Regions from separate parts of the Mesorhizobium sp. P2_C7 genome, predicted to be linked through region 2. Evidence: riboswitches for the same ligand, from Rfam matches in the RefSeq annotation. Region 2 holds a riboswitch; the other holds the start of a gene.
What was found. A riboswitch is a leader RNA that binds a small molecule or an ion and turns the genes downstream of it on or off. The one in region 2 is predicted to bind S-adenosylmethionine.
Positions count from the first base shown of each region.

Region 1: linked by a shared signal. The riboswitch ahead of AC1D2G_RS05730 (O-succinylhomoserine sulfhydrylase) and the one ahead of metX (homoserine O-acetyltransferase MetX) in region 2 are both predicted to bind S-adenosylmethionine.

Region 1 covers NZ_JBFUDW010000002.1:148,818-153,015, reverse strand. Annotated here, with positions in the region: gene AC1D2G_RS05735 (ceramide glucosyltransferase) at 1-749, shown strand, start outside; gene AC1D2G_RS05730 (O-succinylhomoserine sulfhydrylase) at 764-1,954, opposite strand; SAM riboswitch at 2,011-2,088, opposite strand; gene AC1D2G_RS05725 (2'-deoxycytidine 5'-triphosphate deaminase) at 2,244-3,338, shown strand; gene AC1D2G_RS05720 (ABC transporter substrate-binding protein) at 3,439-4,198, shown strand, end outside.
Region 2 covers NZ_JBFUDW010000011.1:141,078-145,275, forward strand. Annotated here, with positions in the region: gene AC1D2G_RS22535 (glycosyltransferase family 2 protein) at 1-41, opposite strand, end outside; gene AC1D2G_RS22540 (DUF1330 domain-containing protein) at 412-738, shown strand; gene metW (methionine biosynthesis protein MetW) at 761-1,375, opposite strand; gene metX (homoserine O-acetyltransferase MetX) at 1,372-2,541, opposite strand; SAM riboswitch at 2,652-2,729, opposite strand; gene hisC (histidinol-phosphate transaminase) at 2,867-3,976, shown strand; gene AC1D2G_RS22560 (prephenate/arogenate dehydrogenase family protein) at 3,983-4,198, shown strand, end outside.

The DNA of each region.
Region 1 (4,198 bases), on a different contig from region 2:
CCGATTCCAACGTGTTGATGCCGAGAGACTACGTGCAGCACCTGATGGCTGCATGGCGGCCCGACACCGGCCTTGTCTGCTCGACGCCGATAGGCTCGCGGCCCGCTGGCTTCTGGGCCGAGGTCGAATGCGCTTTCCTCAACACGCTGCAAGCGCGCTGGCAATATGCCGGCGAGGCGCTTGGCCTCGGCTTTGCCCAGGGCAAGAGCATGCTCTGGAACAAGCCGATGCTCGACGCCAGTGGCGGCATCCGTGCGCTCGCCGCCGAGATCGCCGAGGACGCTGCCGCGACCAAGCTGGTCAATGGCCTTGGCCTGCGCGTCAATCTCGTCGCCGCGCCCTTCGAGCAACCGCTCGGCCGGCGCACCTTTGACGAAATCTGGTCGCGTCAGGCCCGTTGGGCGCGCCTGCGCCGCGTCACCTTCCCATGGTTTTTCGCACCCGAAATCCTGACCGGGGCAGTGGTGCCGCTGGCACTCGCGCTGTTGGCGGCGGCAAGCGCGGGCGTCAGCCTCTGGGCAACCGCCATTGCCGTGCTGGCGGCCTTCTACCTTCCGGAATGCGCCCTGGCCTGGTCCAAAGGCTGGTACCTGTCGCCGCGCATGGTCGCGGCGATCATGATGCGCGACCTGATCCTGCCGGCGATGTGGGCGCGCGGCTGGCTGGGTGGCGCCGTCGACTGGCGCGGCAACGCGATGACCATCGGCACCAAGGCGGCCGAGTTGGAAGAGACGCCGTCCGGCGCCTGATGGCCAAAGGCCTTTTACTTGGCCGCCTTCAGCGCCTGTTCGATGTCTTCCAGAAGATCGTCGGTATCCTCCAGGCCGACCGACAGTCTGAGCGTGCCCGGCCCGATGCCGAGTTCGGCACGCGCCTCGTCGCTCAGATTCTTGTGCGTCGTCGTCGCCGGATGGGTGATCAGGCTCTTGGCATCGCCGAGATTGTTGGAGATCAGCACGATGTCGAGGGCGTTCTGCAAGGCGAAGGCTGCCTGCTTGCCGCCCTTGACGTCCAGGCAGATCAGCGTCGAGCCGCCCGACATCTGCTTCTTGACGATGGCCGCTTGCGGGTGGTCGGCGCGGCCGGGATAGATGACGCGGGCGATTTCGGGCCGCTCGGCCAGGAAATCCGCGATCCTGCTGGCGCTTTCCGTTTGCTGGCGCACGCGCACCGGCAGTGTCTCCAGCCCTTTCAGCAGCGTCCAGGCATTGAACGGCGACAGGCTGGGGCCGGTGTGGCGGAAATAGTCGTGCAGGTTCTCGTCGATCCACTTCTTATCCGACAGGATGACGCCGCCGAGACAGCGGCCCTGGCCGTCAATATGCTTGGTCGCCGAGTAGACGACGATGTGCGCACCGAGCTGCAGCGGCTTCTGCTGCAGGGGCGTGGCAAAGACATTGTCGACGATCAGCCGCGCACCGATCGAATTGGCAAGCGCGGCAACCGCGGCGATGTCGACCACTTCCAGCGTCGGGTTGGTCGGGCTTTCCAGGAAGAACAGCTTGGTGTTCGGCTTGACCGCTTTTTCCCAGTTGGCGATGTCGGTGCCGTCGACCAGCGTCGCCTCGATGCCATATTTCGGCGCCAGTGTCTCGACCACCCAGCGGCAGGAGCCGAACAGCGCGCGTGCTGCCACGATATGATCGCCGGCCCTGGCGCTGCACAACAGCGCGGCCGTCACCGCGGCCATGCCGGATGCGGTGGCGCGCGCGTCCTCGGCGCCTTCGAGCGCGCACATGCGCTTTTCGAACATGTCGACGGTCGGGTTGGCGTAGCGCGAGTAGATGAACCCCGGCTCCTCACCCTTGAAGCGGGCTTCGGCGGCCTGCGCCGTTTCGTAGACATAGCCCTGGGTCAGGTACATCGCCTCGGAGGTTTCGCCGAAACCGGAACGCAGGGTTCCGCTATGCACGAGTGTCGTTTGAGGCTTCCAGTTACGCTTCTTGGTGCTCATCGCTTTGTTCCAGACACAAAAAAACCGGCCGCGAAAGTCGCAACCGGTCCATACGGCCTTGCGGCCCGACGGTCCTTTAGCGACTTGTTTAACGTGGCTGCAAGCCGACCGGCCAAATCACCACGGGATAACGACCCTTTAGACCCGCGCCACGCTTGCGTCAATTGCCGGCTTGATTAAGAGGTTTGTACCAAGCAGGTTCCGCAGCAGTGTTCCACGGTTTTGCGGCAGGAACCTGCGAACAGAAAACCGCCTGGCCCCAAGAATCGCCTGGCCTAGGAGTGGAGCCTTGCGGCAGACAGGCATTCTTCCCGATCAGGACATTTCGGCGCTGTTCCAGTCCGGTGCGCTGAAGTCGGCGCGCGCGTTCGATGCCGATCAGATCCAGCCGGCGAGCCTGGATCTGCGGCTCGGCGACAAGGCCTGGCGGGTGCGGGCCTCGTTCCTGCCGGGCCCCAACCACAAGGTTTCGGAAAAGCTCGACCGGCTGCAGCTGCACGAGATCAATCTTGCCGAGGGCGCGGTGCTGGAGACCGGCTGCGTCTATATCGTGCCCTTGCTTGAAAGCCTGGCATTGCCGGCGGACATTTCGGCCTCGGCCAATCCGAAGAGTTCGACCGGGCGGCTCGACATCTTCACCCGCGTCATGACCGATCGCGGCCACGAGTTCGACAAGATCGCCACCGGCTATCACGGCCCACTCTATCTCGAGGTCAGCCCGCGCACCTTTCCGATCGTCGTGCGTACCGGTTCGCGTCTGTCGCAAATCCGTTTCCGCACCGGCAATGCACTGCTCTCGGAAGCCGAGCTGCATGACCTGCATCGCGCCGAGATGCTGGTCGCAACCGAGCCGCCGAACATTTCCGGCGGCGGGATCGCGCTGTCGATCGATCTCAACGGCGATCAGAATGGCCTGGTCGGCTATCGCGGCAAGCATCACACCGGTCTCGTCGATGTAGACAAGCGCGCGGCACAAGAGGTCGTCGACTTCTGGGAGCCGATCCACAAGAGCGGCGCCGGCGAACTGGTGCTCGATCCCGATGAATTCTACATCCTCGTCAGCCAGGAAGCGGTGCATGTGCCGCCGCTCTACGCCGCCGAGATGACGCCGTTCGATCCGCTGGTAGGCGAGTTCCGCGTCCACTATGCCGGCTTCTTCGATCCGGGTTTCGGCCATTCGGCGTCCGGCGGCACCGGCAGTCGCGCGGTGCTCGAAGTGCGCAGCCACGAAGTGCCGTTCATCCTCGACCATGGCCAGATCGTCGGCCGGCTGGTCTACGAGCATATGCTGAAGCGGCCGCAGGCGCTCTACGGCACCGATCTCGGCTCCAACTACCAGGCGCAAGGCCTGAAGCTGTCCAAGCATTTCCGCCCAGCGCGCTGAACCCAATTCCCGTCGGGCAATACACTTGCCTGCGCTGGCTCGTCATGCTTGGCTGGCTTTCTGGTCGCCAAGTTGGCGGCGTTCAAGGGGAACCAAGAAAATGCGGATTTCAAAATGGATCATATCGGCAGCAGGTGCTGCCGTGTTGCTGATGGCGGCCGGCTCTCTGTCGGCGCAGGCTGCTGAGAAACTGAAGATCGGCACCGAGGGTGCCTATCCGCCGTTCAACACCATCACCCCGGACGGCAAAGTCGTCGGCTTCGATATCGACATCGCCAATGCGCTGTGCGCGCAGATGAAGGTCGAGTGCGAGATCGTCACCCAGGACTGGGACGGCATCATCCCCGCCCTGCAGGCCAAGAAATTCGATGCCATCATCGCCTCGATGAGCATCACCGAGGAGCGCAAGAAGCAGGTCTCCTTCACCAACAAATACTATACGACACCGCTCGCGCTGGTGGCGCCGAAGGATACCGAACTCACCTCGACCGAACCAGCAGCGCTTGCCGGCAAGACGGTCGGCGCCCAGGCTTCGACCACGCAGGCCGACTATGCCCAGAATGTCTATGGCAAGGCTGGCGCGGAGGCGAAACTCTACCCGACCCAGGAAGAGGCGATCACCGATCTGACGAACGGCCGTCTCGATGCCGTCATCTCTGACAAATTCGTGCTGGTGGACTGGTTGAAGAAGGCAAGCGACGGCTGCTGCAAGCTGGTCGGTGACGTCAAGGGCACGGAGACCCAGGCCGGCATTGCCGTTCGCCTGGAAGACACCGCGCTGCGCGACAAGCTCAATGCGGCAATAGACGCCATCGTCGCCGACGGTACCTACAAGAAGATCCAGGCCAAGTACTTCGACT
Region 2 (4,198 bases):
ATGACCGTGATGAGAGGAGCGTGCTCTGTCTTCCCGGTCATACTGCGTCAGCCATTTCCAGCGAAAAAATACGCTTCCTGCCAGGTCTTTCGATCTTCAGGACGGTCAAATGGATCGGACTCCCCCTTCCATATCCCCCGTATTGGCGACGACGCTACAAAAAACAGGCGTACCTGTCACCCCATCGGGATGCTGCTCAATGCGCATGAAATGACGAATTTCAGAATTTAGCGCTTCAACTGCGACACTATTGCCGCGCCCTATGCTTGCGAATCGCCCTTGCGATGAATGACGCGTCTATGATCCGGATGCATTCCACTACGTCAGACGTAATCGCATCGCGGCCGGTGTTTGGGCAGATTGCCGTCGCGAGGCCGGCTGCTCGGCTTCGGTCCCAGAGGGAGTACTGTCATGACTGGTTACGCCGTTGCCCATATGCGCCAAGCCCGGATGGGTCCGCAGATCGTCGAATATCTGCAGAAGATCGATGCCACGCTGGCCCCTTTCGGCGGTCGTTTTCTGGTCCATGGCGGCGACGTCGAGGTCATCGAAAACGATTGGCAGGGCCACCTGATCATCATCGAATTTCCCGACAGGCCACACGTGCGCGGATGGTACAACTCGGCCGCCTATCAGGCGATACTGACGCTGCGGACCGACAACTCGGAAGCCGACGTGATCTTCGTTGATGGCGTTGAGCATCCGCATAAGGCCACGGATGTCCTTGACCAGGCGTGAAGTCGACAATAGCGCGGCGGGATTACCGTTTCAGCAAGAACACCGCCTGCTGGCCGAAGAAGTTCCAGAACCACCATGGCATCGACAGGCCGATCTTCTGGCCATTGGCGTCGAGCGCAGTTGCTTTTTCCACGGTAGCGCCAAGCTCGTCGCACAGATTGACGAAGTCGCGGATGGTGCAGAAATGGATGTTGGGCGTGTCGTACCAGGAATAGGGCAGGTCCGTGGTCACCGGCATGCGGCCATTGAGGAACAGCGACATGCGGACCCGCCAATGGCCGAAATTGGGGAAGGACACGATGGCGCGATTGCCGATCCTAAGCAGTTCCTTGAGAACCAGCTTCGGGTTGCGGGTGGCCTGCAGGGTCTGCGACAGGACGACGAAGTCAAAGCCCTTGTCGGGATAGAACTCGAGATCCTTGTCGGCATCGCCCTGGATGACGCTCAAGCCGCGCGCCACGCATTCGTTGACGCCACGCTGCGACAGTTCAAGGCCGCGGCCGTCGACCTGCTTGGTGTCCTGCAGCAATTCGAGCAGCGAGCCATCGCCCGAACCGACGTCGAGCACGCGCGATTGTGGCGGGATGAGGTTGGCGACGACTTCGAGGTCGACGCGCTGGTTGCGGGTGACGTTCACGATGCGAGCCCTCGCGCCCGTGCTGCGGAGCCGATGAAGCCATTGATCGCGGCAAACAATTCCGGCTCGTCGAGCAGGAAGGCGTCGTGGCCGCGATCGGTCTCGATCTCGACGAAGGATACCGACGCGCCGGCGGCGTTGAGCGCATGAACGATCGAGCGGCTCTCTTCGGTCGGGAACAGCCAGTCCGAGGTGAAGGACACTAGGCAGAAGCGGGTTTTCGTGCCGGCGAACGCATCCGCCAGCCGGCCGCCATGGTCGGCGGCAAGGTCGAAATAATCCATCGACCGCGTCATGTAGAGATAAGAATTGGCATCGAAGCGATCGACGAAGGTCATACCCTGGTGGCGCAGATAGCTCTCGATCTGGAAGTCGGCGTCGAAGCCGAAGGTGAGTGCCTCGCGATCCTGCAGATTGCGGCCGAACTTCCGATGCAGGGCAGCCTCCGACAGATAGGTGATGTGGGCGGCCATGCGCGCCACCGCCAAGCCCTTTTCCGGGCGCTTGCCGTGCTCGAAATATTTGCCGCCATGCCAGTCCGGATCCGCCATCACGGCCTGCCGGCCGACCTCATGGAAGGCGATGTTCTGCGAGGAATGGCGGGCGCCGGTGGCAATCGGCAGAGCCGAGAAGACGCGCTCCGGATAGCTGGACGCCCATTCCAGCACCTGCATGCCGCCCATCGAACCGCCGAGGACGCAAAACAGTTTTTCGATGCCGAAATGGTCGATCAGCATCTGCTGGGCGCGCACCATGTCCCGAATGGTGATGATCGGCAGGTCGAGCCCATAGGGCTTGCCGGTGGCGGGATTGGTCGAGGCCGGGCCGGTGGAGCCCAGACAACCGCCGATGACGTTGGAGCAGATGACGAAGAAACGGTTGGTATCGATGATCTTGCCAGGACCGATCAGCACTTCCCACCAGCCCGGCTTGCCGGTCACCGGATTGGTGCTGCCGACATGCTGGTCGCCGGTCAGCGCATGGCAGACGAGGATGGCGTTGGAACGGGCGTCGTTCAGTGTGCCGTAGGTCTGGTAGGCGATCTGGAACGGCGACAGCAGGGTGCCGGCATCGAGCTTTAGCGGCTTGTCGGGCCCAAAGCGCAGCACCGGGCTCGACGGCTGATCAGCCTCGTTGTTGGTTTTTCCAGCGCGCAGAGCGGCCATTGCATCCATCTCACACTTTGAATCCGCACGGTGCTTTCGAAAATCGATGCCGATGCGGTGTCCGGCCGGCGCGGACAACAAAAAACCGGCATTGCCGTCGCAAAGCCGGTTACAGGATGCAAACGGCCCTTTAGCAAGTTGTTTAACGTGGCTGCAAGCCGACCGGCCAAATCACCACGGAATTTCGTACCTCTTCTAGGACTGTGGTGCGCCCGCGTCAACGGCCAGCCGCGGTCCGGAGGTTGCCACCTCTCGACATTGCGGGCCGTGGCTTGTATTTCCGCTGCGGCTTCCAGACGGAAGCGTTCTCGACGGATTTTGCGACATGAGCCAGACACCGGACAAGGCACGTCCAACCCCGCGCGCGGGCATCATGGACATCGACGCCTATGTGCCGGGCAAGAGCACGGCGCCCGCCGGCGTCGCCAAGGTCTACAAGCTGTCGTCGAACGAGAATCCGCTGGGTCCGTCGCCGAAGGCGATCGAGGCCGCGCGGGAGATTGCTGCGAAGCTCGACATCTATCCCGATGGCACCGCCAGGCGGCTGCGTGAGGCGATCGCCGAGGTGCATGGTCTCAACGCGCAGAACATCATCTGTTCCAACGGCTCCGACGAAATTCTCGGCCTTCTGGCGCAGACCTATCTCGCTCCCGGCGACGAGGCGATTTTCACCGAACACGCCTTCATGGTCTACAAAATCTACATCCAGTCGGCCGGCGCAACTCCGGTCGCGGTCAAGGAGACCGATGAGCGTGCCGACATCGATGCGATGCTGACCGCCGTCACGCCGCGCACGAAAATCGTATTCCTCGCCAATCCCAACAACCCGACCGGCACCTATGTGCCGTTCCAAGAAGTGCGCCGCCTGCATGCCGGCCTGCCTAGAAATGTGCTTCTGGTGCTCGACGCGGCTTATGCCGAATATGTCCGCCGCAACGACTATGAAGCCGGCATCGAACTGGTCGGCGGCGCCGAGAACGTGGTGATGACCCGCACCTTCTCCAAGATCGGCCTGGGCGGGGCGCGGATAGGCTGGATGTACGCTCCAATGCACATCGTCGACGCCATCAATCGTGTGCGTGGCCCTTTCAACGTCAATGCCACTGCGATCGAGGCCGGCATCGCCGCTATCCGTGACCGCGACCACGTCCAACGCAGCGTGATGCACAACGAAACCTGGCTCACATGGTTGAGCGAGGAGTTCGGCAAGCTCGGGCTGCGGGTGACGCCAAGCGTCGGCAATTTCATCCTGATCCATTTTCCCGACGACCAGAACCATTCGGCCGCCGCGGCGGACGATTATCTGACGGCGCGCGGCTATATCCTGCGGCGCGTTTCCGGCTACGGCTTTCCCAACGCACTGCGCATGACCGTCGGCACCGAAGAGGCCAATCGCGGCGTTGTCGCTGCTCTCACGACATTCCTGAAAAGCTAGAACACCATGACATCACCGATGTTTGAAAAGATCGCGCTGGTCGGCATCGGCCTGATCGGCTCGTCACTGGCCCGCGTCATCCGTCGCGAGGGCCTCGCCCGCCACGTCGCCATCTCGACCCGCAGTGCCGCGACATTGGCGCGTGCGCAAGAGCTTGGGCTCGGCTCCTCTTACTCCAGCGATGCGAAGGAAGCGGTCCGCGATGCCGATCTGGTCATCGTC